DNA from 2 places in the Leifsonia sp. NPDC058292 genome. Region 2 is predicted to be linked to the other one. Evidence: predicted binding sites of a transcription regulator. Region 2 holds the regulator's gene; the other holds the start of a gene.
The links. Region 2 encodes LexA, which represses DNA repair genes until DNA is damaged. Its sites were predicted from a motif close to TCGAACANNTGTTCGA; they were not measured.
Positions count from the first base shown of each region.

Region 1 (7,109 bases), on a different contig from region 2:
AGCACGACACCGAGCACGATGCGGTAGATGACGAACGGAAGGAAGCTGCGGCGCGAGATGTAGCCCATGAAGAACGCGATGACCACGAGCCCGACGACGAACGCGACGATCGTCGCGACGGCGGTCTCGGCTGGGCCGAACACCTCGACGGTGCAGGTTCCCGCAGCCTCGAGGGCTTTCGTGCACGGCTCTTTGATCGCCTTGTACAGCTGGAAGAACCCGCTGCCGAACACCGCGGGAAGCGCCAGCAGGAACGAATACCGTGCTGCGGCCCTGCGCTGGTAGCCCATGAAGAGGCCGGCGGTGATCGTGCCTCCTGACCGCGAGACACCGGGGATGAGAGCGAGCGCCTGGGCGAAACCGTAGATGATGCCGTTTCCCCAGGTGAGGTCGCGCAGGCGACGGGTCTTGCTTCCGACGTAGTCGGCGATCCCGAGCAGGATGCCGAAGACGATCATCGTCGCCGCGACGATCCACAGTGATCGGAGTGTCGTGCTGATGTAGTCCTGGAAGAGATAGCCGAGCACCACGATCGGGATGCTTCCGATGATGACCAGCCAGCCCATCTTGGCGTCGGGATCGTTGCGCGGGATCTTGCCGAACAATGCCTTGAACCACGCACCGATGATGCGGACGATGTCTTTCCAGAAGTAGAGGAGCACGGCGGCCTCGGTGCCGAGCTGGATGATCGCGGTGAACCGCGCGCCCGGGTCCGCCCCCGTGCCGAGAAGCTCTCCGACGATGCGGATGTGCGCGCTCGACGAGATCGGGAGGAACTCGGTCAGGCCTTGCACGAGACCGAGAATGATCGCGTTGATGAAATCCATACGCTGCTTTCGCTACCTGGTTCTGGGGTGGGGACGTTTCGGCGGTCGAAGCTCGTCAGTAGGCGAGCAGGAGGTCGCGCAGCACAGTCCGACCAAACACTAGCGCGTCGAGAGGCACGCGCTCGTCGACGCCGTGGAACATCCCGGGGAAGTCGAGATCGGCGGGCAGCCGCAGTGGTGCGAAGCCGTATCCCGTGATGCCGAGCTTGCTGAGCGCCTTGTTGTCGGTGCCGCCGGAGAGAAGGTAAGGAAGCACGGGTGCGCCCGGGTCGTGCTCGTCGAGCGTGCCGACGATCGCCTCGATCAGGGGGCCGCCGAAGGCCGACTCGAGCCCGACATCCCGGTGCATGATCTGGATCTCGATGTCGTCGCCCACGATCTCCTGCACGAGACCGAGCACCCTGTCCTCATCGCCCGGCAGGGTGCGGATGTCGATCAGAGCCTCCGCCGTGTCGGGGATGACGTTGTGCTTGTACCCGGCTTCGAGCAGCGTCGGGTTCGACGTCGTGCGCAGCGTCGCCAGGATGAAGCCCGCGGCCGTTCCCGTTCGCAGCACGATCTCGTCGGGGCCGACCTGCTCGGGGTCGATGCCGACGATGCGGGAGACCTCGGCAAGCAGCTGCGACGTGGTGTCGGTGAGCTGGATGGGCCAGTCCTGGCGCCCGATCGCGACGACGGCCTCGGCCAGTCGGGTGATCGCATTGTTGCGGATGAGGCGCGACCCGTGAGCCGCCGGCCCCTTGGCGATGAGCTTGATCCAGATCAGGGACTTCTCGCCGGTCTGCATGAGATACGCGCGCTTGCCGCCGAGCTCGATCGAGTAGCCGCCGACCTCGCTGATCGCCTCGGTGGCTCCGGCGAACAGCTCCGGGTGGTTGTCGACCAGGAAGTGCGAGCCGCGGCGGCCGCCGTCCTCCTCGTCGGCGAAGAACGCGACGACGAGGTCGCGCTCCGGCTGCCGCCCCGAGCCGAGGATGTCGCCGACGGCGGTCAGGATCATCGCATCCATGTTCTTCATGTCGACGGCGCCGCGACCCCAGAGCAGCCCGTCTTTGATCTGGCCGCCGAACGGGTCGACCGTCCAGTTGCGCGGATCGGCCGGCACCACATCCAGGTGCCCGTGAACAACGAGCGCGGGTTTGCTGCTGTCGCGCCCCGCCACTCTGGCCACGACGCTCGTGCGGCCGGGGTCGGAGTCGAACAACGCCGGCTGAAGGCCCATCGCGCTGAGGCGCGCTTCGACGTACTCCGCTGCGTCCGTCTCACCGTTCGACTTTCCCTCGCCGTAATTGGTGGTGTCGAACCGGATGAGATCGCGGGCGATCACCGCTGTCTCGTCGAGCTGGCTGTCATTGGTGGCGTCGGTCATGCCCCCAACGCTACCGGCGCGCGGCACCCTCGCCAACGCGACCCGATGGGCTCGCGCTGTGAGTCGCGTGTGTGAAAACGGGGTGTCGTTTCATGCTAAGGTCTTTCTTCGGCGGCCGGTTCGACCGGAAGCCGAAACACCCGTCCGGGTGGCGGAAATGGCAGACGCGCTAGCTTGAGGTGCTAGTGCCCGTATAGGGCGTGGGGGTTCAAGTCCCCCCTCGGACACCACATCGACAATGAGGGCCGGTTCATCAGAACCGGTCCTTTTTGCAACTACTCTTGCTCGCATGCCGGAGAGCCGAAAAGACAGCTCGAACTCCTCGAGTCTTCTCACCGTCCTCATCGCATTCGGAGCGAACCTGATCGTCGCTGTGGCCAAGACCATCGCGGCCATCCTTACCGGGTCTGCGTCGCTGGTCGCAGAGTCGGCGCACTCGTGGGCGGACGCGGGGAACGAGATCTTCCTCATCCAGGCGGAGCGACGCTCGGCCAAGCCTCGCGACGCCGCACACCCCGGCGGATACGGGCGCGAAGCCTACGTCTGGTCGCTGTTCGCCGCTGTCGGCCTGTTCACGGCCGGCGCCGTGGTGTCGATCACCCACGGTGTGTCGGAGCTCGGTTCGACCGAGCCCGCGAGCGACTATCTGGTCGGCTACATCGTGCTCGCCGTCTCCTTCGTCTTCGAAGGCATCTCCTTCCTCCAGTCGCTCCGGCAGGCGCGCGCCCTGGCCTCCGAACGGGGAACGTCGACTCTGCGACACGTGCTGACGACATCGAACCCGACGCTCAGGGCGGTGTTCGCCGAGGATGCGGCAGCACTGATCGGCCTCATCATCGCGTTTCTCGGACTCCTGCTGCACGAGCTCACCGGGAATGCCTTCTACGACGCCCTCGGCTCGATCCTGGTCGGCGTGCTGCTCGCGGTCGTCGCGATCGTGCTGATCGATCGCAACCGCCGGTTCCTGCTCGGCGAACCGGGCTCGCCGCAGGTCACCGACGCGGTTCTCCGGCTTCTGCTGCAGCATCCCGAGGTCGACAAGGTCACGTACCTGCACCTCGAGTTCGTCGGGCCCGAGCGCTTCTATCTCGTCGCGGCGGTCGACCTCGTCGGAAACGACGTCGAATCGGACGTGGCAGCCGATCTCGCGGCGGTCGAACACGAGATCGAGCGCAGCGAGTACATCGGCGAGGCGGTGCTCACGCTCTCCCGCCCGGGAGCGGAGCCGCTGCATCCCGCCGTCATCGCTGACTAGAATTCTCACGCCCATGACTCTCTCCACCTCCTCCCCCGTTCCGGGCGCCGCCGACATCCGCCGGTGGCGTCGCTATCTGGCCGACGAACGCGCCGAAGCCTCCGTATACCGCGACCTGGCGGGCCGCCGCAGCGGCGAGGAGCGCGACATCCTGCTCGCGCTCGCCGACGCGGAAGGCCGCCACGAGCAGCACTGGCTCGAGCTGCTCGGCGACGACGTCGGCCGCCCGCTGCGCGGAGACCTCCGTACCCGCGTGCTGGGCTTCCTGGCGCGCCGGTTCGGGTCCGTCTTCGTGCTCGCACTCGCTCAGCGCGCCGAAGCACGGTCGCCGTACGCCCGCGACTCGGATGCGACACCGCAGATGGCCGCGGACGAGCAGATCCACGAAGAGGTCGTGCGGGCCCTCGCCGCGCGCGGACGGCAACGCCTGTCGGGAACGTTCCGCGCCGCCGTGTTCGGTGCGAACGACGGCCTCGTCAGCAACCTCGCGCTCGTGCTCGGCATCAGCGCGAGCGGTGTGGCGAACCACGTCGTGCTGCTCACCGGGATCTCGGGACTCCTCGCCGGAGCGCTCTCGATGGGCGCCGGCGAATACGTCTCGGTGCGGTCGCAGCGCGAGCTTCTCGAGGCGTCGACCCCCAACCCCGAGACACGGAGCGCCCTGCCGAACCTCGACGTCGACGCCAACGAGCTCACCCTCGTCTACCGCGCTCGCGGGATGTCCCCCGACGAGGCCACCGCCCACGCCCAGGAGGTGCTGAGCGGAATCGCGACGTACAGCACCGAGCCTGTCGTGGGCGAGGATGCCGTGGACGAGCACGAATCGGTCGGCAAGGGATGGAACGCAGCGCTGTCGAGCTTCTGCTTCTTCGCATCCGGGGCGCTCATCCCCGTGCTGCCCTACCTGTTCGGTCTGCAGGGAACCACCGCGGTCATCGTGGCCGCCGCGCTCGTCGGAATCGTCCTCCTCGGAACGGGCGCGGTCGTCGGACTGCTCTCGGGCGCATCCCCGCTCAAGCGCGCTCTGCGGCAGTTGGCGATCGGCTACGGCGCCGCGGCTGCGACCTACCTTCTCGGACTGCTGTTCGGCACGACGCTCGGCTGAACCGCGGCGTTCCGCTCGGTTTCGCCGGTCATTTGCGGCGACACGCCGCTGCTCCGTCCGTCGTGACGGAAAATTCTCCACTCACGGTCGATCTCTCCGACCCAGCACGTCGCGGCGCGAGACCGGTCGCGCCTGCCGCGACGTTGTCATACACTCGACTCGAACATATGTTCGAACGCGGGTGAGGTGAAGGTGATGGCGGAGATCGACGAGAGTGTCACGGTGTGGACGACCGACGACGGCATTCCGACCCGGCTGGTGTGGCGTACGAAGCGGTACCGCGTGACCGACACGCCGACGGTGTGGGCCGATGTGTGCGCCTGGTGGCGGCCTTTCGGCGAACAGCATTACGGCATCGGGAGCCTGCCGCGGGAGATCGGCGGCTGGCGCTTCCAGGGCACGGACGACAGCGGCGTCGCCCACGTGTTCGACGTGCGCCACGACGACGCCGGACGCAGTTGGCAGCTGGTGAGGATCTTCGACTGATGGCGTGGCTCCCCCGGCGGGAGCACGCGGCGAACTACTCTCACCGGGTGACTGACGACCGCTATGGAACGGATGTGCTGGCCGGCGACTGGAAGAAGTCGGGCCGCAAACCGATCGCCGAGGTCCCGCTGGTGCGTGACCTCGTGGTCGAAGAGGCGGTCACGGGATTCTGCGGCGCCGTCATCAGGGTCGAAGCGGGAACGATCGAGCTTGAGGACTATTTCGGCAAAAGACGTGTCTTCCCCCTCACGGGCAGCTTTCTGATCGACGGCGAGCCGGTGAAGCTGGTGATCCCGAAGAAGAACGCCGAGACCGGGAGGGCACGCACCGCATCCGGTTCGTTCGCCGTCGACGACCAGAAGGCCAAGGTGGCGCGTGCCAGCCGCATCTTCGTGGAAGGCCGGCACGACGCCGAGCTCGTCGAACGGGTCTGGGGTGACGATCTGCGCGTGGAAGGCGTGGTGGTCGAGTACCTCGAGGGCGTCGACGACCTGGATGCGATCGTGCGCGAGTTCGCGCCCGATCGCTCTCGGCGCATAGGCGTTCTGGTCGACCACCTCGTTCCCGGCTCCAAAGAGAGCAGGATCGCCGAAGCGGTTGCGCGCGGGCCATACGGGGCGCACGTGCTGGTGGTCGGGCATCCCTACGTCGACATCTGGCAGGCGGTCAGACCCGAGCGTGTCGGACTGGCCGCCTGGCCGACGATTCCGCGCAGCATCGAGTGGAAGCACGGCATCTGCGAGGCCCTCGGACTCCCCCACGACACGCAGGCGGATGTGGCCAGAGCGTGGAAGCGCATCCTCGGAACCGTGCGCACTTTCGCCGACCTGGAGCCCCAGCTTCTCGGGCGTGTCGAGCAGCTGATCGACTTCGTCACCGAGCCGTGAATCAGAGCCGGGTGTGTTTTTCGGCCTCGTGCCGGTAAGCTTGTCCGCACGCCGCGTGTTTTGCATGTGTTGGAGCGGTACGTCCCGGACCCGGAGCGTTGCCACCTGTTCAGGAGCAGGCTTACAACACGCGGCGAGGCTCCGACGTTCGGAGTCGACAATTCGCTCCTGGAGGAGACATGGCAACAGGTACGGTCAAATGGTTCAACGCTGAAAAGGGCTTCGGCTTCATCGCTCCCGACGACGGCGGCGCTGACGTTTTCGCTCACTACTCGGCGATCACCACCGGCGGCTACCGCTCGTTGGAGGAGAACCAGAAGGTCGAGTTCGAGGTGACTCAGGGCCCGAAGGGTCTGCAGGCGGAGAACATCCGTCCGCTCTAGTCAGAGCTCAGAAAAGGGGTCGGACCTTCGGGTCCGGCCCCTTTTTTCTTTTGCCTCACCCCGTGCGACCCCGTGCCACGCCCGGGCGAGATTTCATTTGCACTCTTCGAACATATGTTCGAAACTGGAAGAGTGTTCACGACAGCTGCAGCTCTAGCCTCCCCGGCACCCGACCGGGCGCAGGTGCACGAGCTGCAGTCGCGCATCCGTCAGATGCAGGCCACCAAGCTGGAGAGCAGGCGGCTGGAGACGCATCCTGCCCTCGCCTCCCTGCTGCCCGGCGGCTCGCTGAAAGCGGGAGCAGCGTATTCGGTGCTCGGGTCGACGACCCTCGTCATGGCGCTGCTGGCCGGTCCATCGGCCGCCGGCGCCTGGTGCGGGGTGCTCGGGATGCCCGACTTCGGCGCCGAGGCGGCCGGCCGGTTCGGCATCGATCTGGAACGGCTGGTGCTGGTGCCGCATCCGGGAGACCAGTGGCTCACCGTCACGGCCGCGATCGTCGACGTGCTGAGCGTCGTGGTCGTCGCTCCCCCATCCCGGGCCAGAGACGGCGATGTCGCGCGTCTCACCGCCCGGTTGCGCCAGCGCGAGGCCACTCTCATCGTGGTCGGCGACTGGCCGCAGGTCGAGGCGACGCTCACCGTTTCCCGCAGCGGCTGGGACGGCTTGGGCGAAGGCACGGGCTATCTCTCCTCCCGGCGCGTCACCGTCGAGGCAGCGGCGCGCGGCGGAGCAGGAAGCCGCCGCAGGGCCGACCTCTGGCTGCCCGACCTGAACGAGGGCTTCAGCGCGGCGCC
Region 1 is NZ_JBHVYL010000021.1:40,165-47,273, forward strand. Features, by position in the region: gene ACFVWR_RS12570 (undecaprenyl-diphosphate phosphatase) at 1-827, opposite strand, end outside; gene ACFVWR_RS12575 (M20/M25/M40 family metallo-hydrolase) at 883-2,196, opposite strand; tRNA gene ACFVWR_RS12580 (tRNA-Leu) at 2,339-2,426, shown strand; gene ACFVWR_RS12585 (cation diffusion facilitator family transporter) at 2,486-3,451, shown strand; gene ACFVWR_RS12590 (VIT1/CCC1 transporter family protein) at 3,465-4,556, shown strand; gene ACFVWR_RS12595 (DUF6504 family protein) at 4,752-5,042, shown strand; gene ACFVWR_RS12600 (DUF3097 domain-containing protein) at 5,090-5,929, shown strand; gene ACFVWR_RS12605 (cold-shock protein) at 6,109-6,312, shown strand; gene ACFVWR_RS12610 (hypothetical protein) at 6,445-7,109, shown strand, end outside.
Region 1: a site for LexA is predicted at 4,716-4,731, ahead of ACFVWR_RS12595 (DUF6504 family protein). Genes of this name have one in related genera too.

Region 2 (7,109 bases):
AAGCACAGAAGCCTAGCGACCACGTCGCCTCAGAGCGTGCCCACCCAGTTGCGCAGCAGCTGGATTCCCGCATCCCCAGACTTCTCGGGGTGGAACTGCGTGGCACTGAGCGGGCCGTTCTCCACGGCGGCGATGAAGCGTTCGCCGTGCCGAGCCCAGGTCACGCTCGGGCGCGGGAACGGCGGCACCACATCCAGCGACCACTCCTTCGCGGCGTAGGAGTGCACGAAGTAGAAGCGTTCGTCGTGGAGGCCGTCGAACAGCACCGATGTCTCGGGAGCCTCGACGGTGTTCCAGCCCATGTGCGGCAGTACCTCGGCCTCGAGCCGGTCGACCGTTCCCGGCCACTCGCCGAGTCCCTCGCTGTCGACGCCGCGTTCGACGCCGCGCTCGAACAGCACCTGCATGCCGACGCAGATGCCGAGAACGGGGCGTCCTCCCGACAGGCGCCGATCGATGACCTCGTGGCCGCGGGATGCCCACAGCGCGTTGGCCACGGCGCTGAAGGCGCCGACTCCGGGCACCACGAGACCCGCGGCTTCGCGAGCGCGAGCCCGGTCTCCGGTGAGTTCGACGTCGGCCCCCGCTGCCTCGAGCGCTTTCACGGCCGAGTGCACGTTGCCGGTTCCGTAGTCGAAGACGACGACGTCAGGGCGATTCACAGCGCACCCTTGGTCGACGGGATGCCGGTCACCAGCGGGTCGAGAGCCTTGGCCTGGCGGAACGCGCGGGCGAACGCCTTGAACTCGGCTTCGGCGATGTGGTGGGGGTCACGGCCGCCCACGACGGTGATGTGCGTCGTGATGGCGGCGTTGAACGAGATCGCCTCGAAGACGTGACGAACCATCGAACCCGTGAAGTGACCACCGATGAGGTGGAACTCGAACCCGGCGGGCTCGCCGGAGTGCACGAGATACGGGCGGCCCGAGATGTCGACGACGGCCTGCACCAGCGCCTCGTCGAGCGGCACGAGCGCATCCCCGTAGCGGGAGATGCCGCGCTTGTCGCCGAGCGCCTGCTTGATCGCCTGCCCCAGCACGATGCCGATGTCTTCGACCGTGTGGTGCACGTCGATGTCGGTGTCGCCGTTCGCCCGCACGCGCAGGTCGGTGAGCGAGTGCTTCGCGAATGCCGTGAGCAGGTGGTCGTAGAACGGAACCGAGGTCTCGATGTCCGTCTCGCCCGTGCCGTCGAGGTCAATGCTCAGGTCGATGCTCGACTCGCTGGTCTCGCGCTGCAGTGTGGCCGTGCGATTGCTCATGACTGCGAGCCTACCGGCTGGTCTGTCGCGGATTCCGCGGCATCCGGCGCGGCGTTCGCCCCGGAGGCCGGGCGACCGAGCGACGCGAGCGCGGTCAGGAACGCGGTCGTCTCCGCCTCGGTGCCGGCCGTCACCCTGAGGTGGTTCGGGATGCCCACATCGCGGATGAGCACCCCTTGCTCGAGCAAGGCCTCGAACGTCGCTTGCGGATCGGCGACACCACCGAAGAGCACGAAATTGCTGCCGCTGCGGTGCGGGCGATACCCCAGCCCGGCGAGTTCGGTGACGATACGGTCGCGCTGGTCCCGGATCTCCCCGACCATGGCGAGCATCTCCTCGGAGTGGGCGAGTGCGCCGAGGGCAGCGGCCTGGGTCAGTGCGGAGAGGTGATACGGAAGCCGCACCAGGCGGAGTGCGTCAACAGCCGCAGGATCGGCCGCGAGATACCCGACCCGTGCCCCGGCGAACGCGAACGCCTTGCTCATCGTGCGCGAGACGAGCAGACGCGGACGCCCGGGCAGCAGGGTCAGTGCCGACGGCTCGCCCTCGGGCATGAACTCCGCATACGCCTCGTCGACGACCACCATTCCGCGCGCGGCGTCGTAGGCGGCCTCGATGGTCTCGAGGGAGAGCGGGGTTCCGGTGGGGTTGTTCGGCGAGCACAGGATCACGATGTCCGGATCGAGACGGCGGATCTCTGCCGCCGCCGTCTCGGGCGACAGCTCGAACTCGGCGTCACGCCGCCCGGAGAGGTAGGCCGTGCCTGCACCGGCCGCCAGCAGCGGGTACATCGAGTACGTCGGTGCGAATCCCAGCAGACTGCGCCCCGGGCCGCCGAAGGCCTGCAGAATCTGCTGGATGACCTCGTTCGAGCCGTTCGCGGCCCACAGGTTCTCCGCAGTCAGACCGTGGCCGAGGTACCGTGCGAGGCTCTCCCGCAGCTCGGTGAACTCGCGGTCGGGATACCGATTGACCCCGAGCACCGCGTGCGCGACCCTCTCGACGATGTCGGTCGCCACGTCTTCGGGAATCGGATGCGTGTTCTCGTTCACGTTCAGAGCAACGGGCACGACCTTCTGGGGTGCGCCGTAGGGGCTCTTGCCCCTCAGATCATCACGAATCGGCAGATCGGAAAGAGAAGTCACCACACCATGGTAGTTGCCGCAGCAGGCTGTGTTGCGACGGCCCCCACCTGCGCCGCGACTGCCTGTCAGCGCTCGTACTGCGCCGGGATGGCGAGGCGCTGACCGGGCGAGACCACGGCCGAATCGAGCTGGTTGAGCGACACGATGTCAGCGATGACATCGCGGGGGTCTGCCGTGGGCGCGACCTTCTCGGCGATGCTCCAGAGCGACTGGCCCGACTCCACCGTGACGTACTGGAACTGCACGCGGGCCTGATCGCCCGATGCCAACGCTCCACCGCCGTTGAGGGCGAAGAAGAGGGCGCCGACGATGAGCGGCACCGCGGCCAGAGTGGTGAGGACCGCGCGTCCGCGACGCGTGAGCCGCAGGTGCGTCGTGGCGCCTGCGGGGAATTCGACGGTGGATGACGACATCGTGACCGTTGCAGTGCTCATGGTCTTGACCTCCTAGAATTCCGCACCCGGTGCTTGGCCGGCGGACCGGATGCGAAGCTGTGTTCCGAATATATCTTCGAATGTTCGAAATCACAACCACGGTGTTCGAGGGAAAATCGCCCACGGATTCGAGACACGCTCGAACATATGTTTGTTTTACCTCTGCATCGTGGATACAGTTTCGATTGTCTGGAGTTCACTCAACCAGGCACCACCGACATTCGGACGGGCCGGATGCGTCAGGCGGGTCACGAAGGGACGACAGTGTCGAACGACAACCAGGCAGGGCGCGAGCGCGGGGGCACCCGACGGCGCAAGAGCCTGAGCGAGAAACAGCTCGCCATCCTCGAGGCCATCTCCCGTTCCGTCAGCCAGCGCGGCTATCCGCCGAGCATGCGGGAGATCGGCGACGCGGTCGGGCTCTCCTCCCTCTCCAGCGTCACCCACCAACTCAACCAGCTCGAGCTGAGCGGCTATCTGCGGCGCGATCCGAACCGGCCTCGGGCGCTCGAGATCCTCATCGACCTGCCCTCACCCACTGCGGAGACCACGGAGTTCGAGAGCCAGATTCCCGTCGGCGACGCCGCGATGGTCCCTCTCGTCGGCCGAATCGCGGCCGGCGTGCCGATCACCGCCGAGCAGCAGGTCGAAGAGGTCTACCCGCTTCCGCGGCAGCTCGTCGGCAACGGCGAACTCTTCATGCTGAAAGTGGTCGGCGAGTCGATGATCGACGCCGCCATCTGCGACGGCGACTGGGTGGTCGTGCGCACGCAGAACACGGCGGAGAACGGCGACATCGTCGCGGCCATGCTCGACGAGGAGGCGACAGTGAAGGTCTTCCGCCAGCGCGACGGACACACCTGGCTGCTCCCTCGCAACTCGAACTTCGAACCGATCCTCGGCGACTTCGCCCAGGTGCTCGGCAAGGTGGTCGCGGTTCTCCGCGCGGTCTAAGCCCAGCCGAGCTCCTGCAGGCGGGCGTCATCGAGCCCGAAGTAGTGGCCGATCTCGTGCACCAGGGTCACACGCACGCGGGCGCGGAGCTCATCCCGATCAGCACTGGCCCCGGCGAGATTGTTCTTGTACAGAGTGATGCGGTCGGGCAGCTCACCGAAGCCGTAGAAGCCTCGCCCGGTGAGCGGATGCCCGCTGTACAGACCGAACAGGCGCGGCCTCTCCCCCGGCGGCTGGTCCGCGACGAGCACCGCCACGTTCTGCAGCGGTGCGACCATGCCTTCCGGCAGCCCGTCGTAGACGGCTCCGACCATCGCTTCGAAGTCCTCGTCCGAGATCTCGACCATGACCACATCCTCGCCTAGCGCCGGAGATTTCGCGCGACGCGCGGGTGAAACGTCCGTCGCGCCGGAGTTCCGGGCCAGAGGGGCCCGGAACTCCGGCGCGGCGAGACAGGACAGGACAGGACAGGACAGGACAGGACAGGTCAGGCCGGCACGCCCGCCTTGGCGCGAACCGCACGGGTCGCCTCCAGGATGTTCTGCAGAGACGCGACGGTCTCGTCGTAGCCCCGCGTCTTCAGACCGCAGTCCGGGTTCACCCAGAGCTGTCGCCCCGGGATGGCTTCGAGCGCCGTCTCGAGAAGCTCGGTCACCTCGGCGACCGAGGGCACGCGCGGCGAGTGGATGTCGTAGACGCCCGGGCCGATGCCGTGTTCGAAGCCCGACGTCTGGATGTCGCGCACGACCTCCATCCGAGAGCGGGCGGCCTCGATGCTCGTCACATCCGCGTCCAGGTTGCGGATGGCATCGATGACGACCCCGAACTCGGAGTAGCAGAGGTGCGTGTGGATCTGCGTCTCGTCACGCACGCCCGCCGTGGCGAGACGGAACGAGGCCACCGACCAGTCGAGGTAGCCCGCGTGATCGGCGTTCTTGAGCGGCAGCAGCTCGCGCAACGCCGGCTCGTCGACCTGCACGATCCGGATGCCCGCGGCCTCCAGGTCGGCGATCTCGTCGCGGAGAGCCAGGGCCACCTGGCGCGCGGTGTCGCCGAGCGGCTGGTCGTCGCGAACGAACGACCAGGCGAGAATCGTGACCGGACCGGTGAGCATCCCCTTGACCGGCTTCGCCGTGAGGCTCTGCGTGTACGCCGACCAGTCGACGGTGATCGGCGCCGGCCGCGAGACGTCTCCCCAGAGGATCGACGGCCGCGTACAGCGGCTGCCGTACGACTGCACCCAACCGTTCTGCGTCACCGCGAAGCCGTCGAGGTTCTCGGCGAAGTACTGCACCATGTCGTTGCGCTCGGGCTCGCCGTGCACGATGACGTCGATGCCGATCTCCTCCTGGAGGTCGACGACGCGCTTGATCTCGGCCTGCATCCTGCCGAGGTAGTCGGCCTCGGTGATGAGCCCCTTCGCCAGCTGGGCGCGCGCACGGCGGATGTCGCCGGTCTGCGGAAACGACCCGATGGTCGTGGTGGGCAGGAAGGGCAGCCCGAGCGCGGTCTCCTGCGCCGCGAGCCTGTCGGCGTAGTCGCCGCGCGTGAAGTCGGATTCCGTGAGCGCCTCGGTGCGGTCGCGTACCGAGACGTCGCGCACGCCCGGCGCCGCGGCACGGTCGGCGAGGGCAGCGGATGCGGCGCTCAGCTCCTCCTGGATGGCCTCGTGGCCGTCCACCAGACCGCGGGCCAGCGTCGCGACCTGCGCGACCTTCTGGTCGGCGAACGCCAGCCAGCTCTTCAGCTGATCGCTCAGCGCGGGCTCGTCGTCGATGTCGTGCGGAACGTGCAGCAGGGAGGTCGATGTCGACACCGCGACATCGGGGCTGAGCGCGAGCAGCTCGGTCAGCTTTCCGAAGGCCGCTTCGAGGTCGCCGCGCCAGATGTTGTGGCCGTCGATCACGCCGCCGACGACCGTCTTGCCGGCGAGGGCGGATGCGGTCGCGGCGTCGAGTCCGGTCGGCGTCGCTCCGCGCACCAGGTCGAGGGAGAGGGCCTCCACGGGGGAAGCGGCCAGCACCGCAAGCGCGTCATCGAGACTGCCGTACGGAGCGGCCACGAAGATCCCGGGGCGAGCGTCGACGCCGCCGAGCGCTTCGTAGGCCGATGCGACGGCTGCCAGCACCGCCCCACGTTCCTCGTCGATGCTCTCGCTGACGAGCGCGGGCTCGTCGAGCTGCACCCACGGTGCGCCCGCCGCGCCCAGCCGCTGCAGCAGCTCGCGGTAGACGGGGAGCAGGTCGGCAAGGCGGGACAGCGGACGGAACCCCTCCGGCGCCTCGTCGCTCGCCTTGCTGAGCAGCAGGAACGTGACCGGGCCGACGATGACGGGGCGGGTGACGAATCCTGCCGCCTTGGCCTCCTCGAACTCGCGCACGATCCGGTCGGAGGCCAGCCGGAACGAGGTCTCCGGGCCGATCTCGGGAACGAGGTAGTGATAGTTGGAGTCGAACCACTTGGTCATCTCGAGCGGGGCGTTGTCGCCCTCGCCGCGGGCGATGGTGAAGTACCCGGCCAGGTCGACCGCTCCCTCCGCATCGGCGAGTCCGGCGAAGCGGGACGGGATCGCTCCCACCGTCACCGCCGCATCCAGCACCTGGTCGTAGTAGCTGAAGCTCTCCGGAATGGACGAGTCGTCGCGTCCCAGACCGAGCGAAGCCAGTCGTTCCCGGGTGGCGGCGCGCAGCTCGGCGGCGGTCGTCTCCAGCACGTCCGCGGTGATCGCTCCGGCCCAGAAGCTCTCGACGGCCTTCTTCAGCTCGCGGCGGCGTCCGATCCGGGGGTACCCGATGATCGTGCCGACCGGGAAGGCGGGCCGGGTGGTGGTGTCGCTCATGCGTGTTCCCTTTCGGTGGTGAGACTGTCCGTGGTGCCGGCGGACAGGAGTCCGGTGCGCTCGAGAACGGCGAGGACCGCCTCGTGCTGGTTGAACGTGTAGAGGTGGATGCCCGGGGCGCCCCCGTCGAGGAGCGTGCGCGCGAAGTCGGTCGCCCAGGCGATCCCGATCTCGCGCTGGCCCTCTTCAGTCGGCTCGATCTCCAGCTGGATGGCGAGGTCGCTCGGCAGGTCCTCGCCGCTCAGCTCGAGCATCCGCCGCAGCCTGGCCGGGCTGGTGACCGGCATGATGCCGGGCAGGATCGGGAAGAGCACACCCGCGTCCTTGGCCTTCTGCGCGAAGCTGAGGTAGTCCTCCGGGTGGAAGAACAGCTGGGTGATGCCGAGATTCGCACCCGCGGCCTGTTTGGCGAGAAGGGTGTCGATGTCCTGGCTCACCGAGTGCGAGGTCGGGTGACCGTTCGGAAACGCGGCGAC
Region 2 is NZ_JBHVYL010000017.1:13,107-20,215, forward strand. Features, by position in the region: gene hisH (imidazole glycerol phosphate synthase subunit HisH) at 30-662, opposite strand; gene hisB (imidazoleglycerol-phosphate dehydratase HisB) at 659-1,261, opposite strand; gene ACFVWR_RS11050 (histidinol-phosphate transaminase) at 1,258-2,406, opposite strand; gene ACFVWR_RS11055 (LysM peptidoglycan-binding domain-containing protein) at 2,472-2,840, opposite strand; gene lexA (transcriptional repressor LexA) at 3,105-3,794, shown strand; gene ACFVWR_RS11065 (metallopeptidase family protein) at 3,791-4,141, opposite strand; gene metE (5-methyltetrahydropteroyltriglutamate--homocysteine S-methyltransferase) at 4,282-6,633, opposite strand; gene ACFVWR_RS11075 (methylenetetrahydrofolate reductase) at 6,630-7,109, opposite strand, start outside.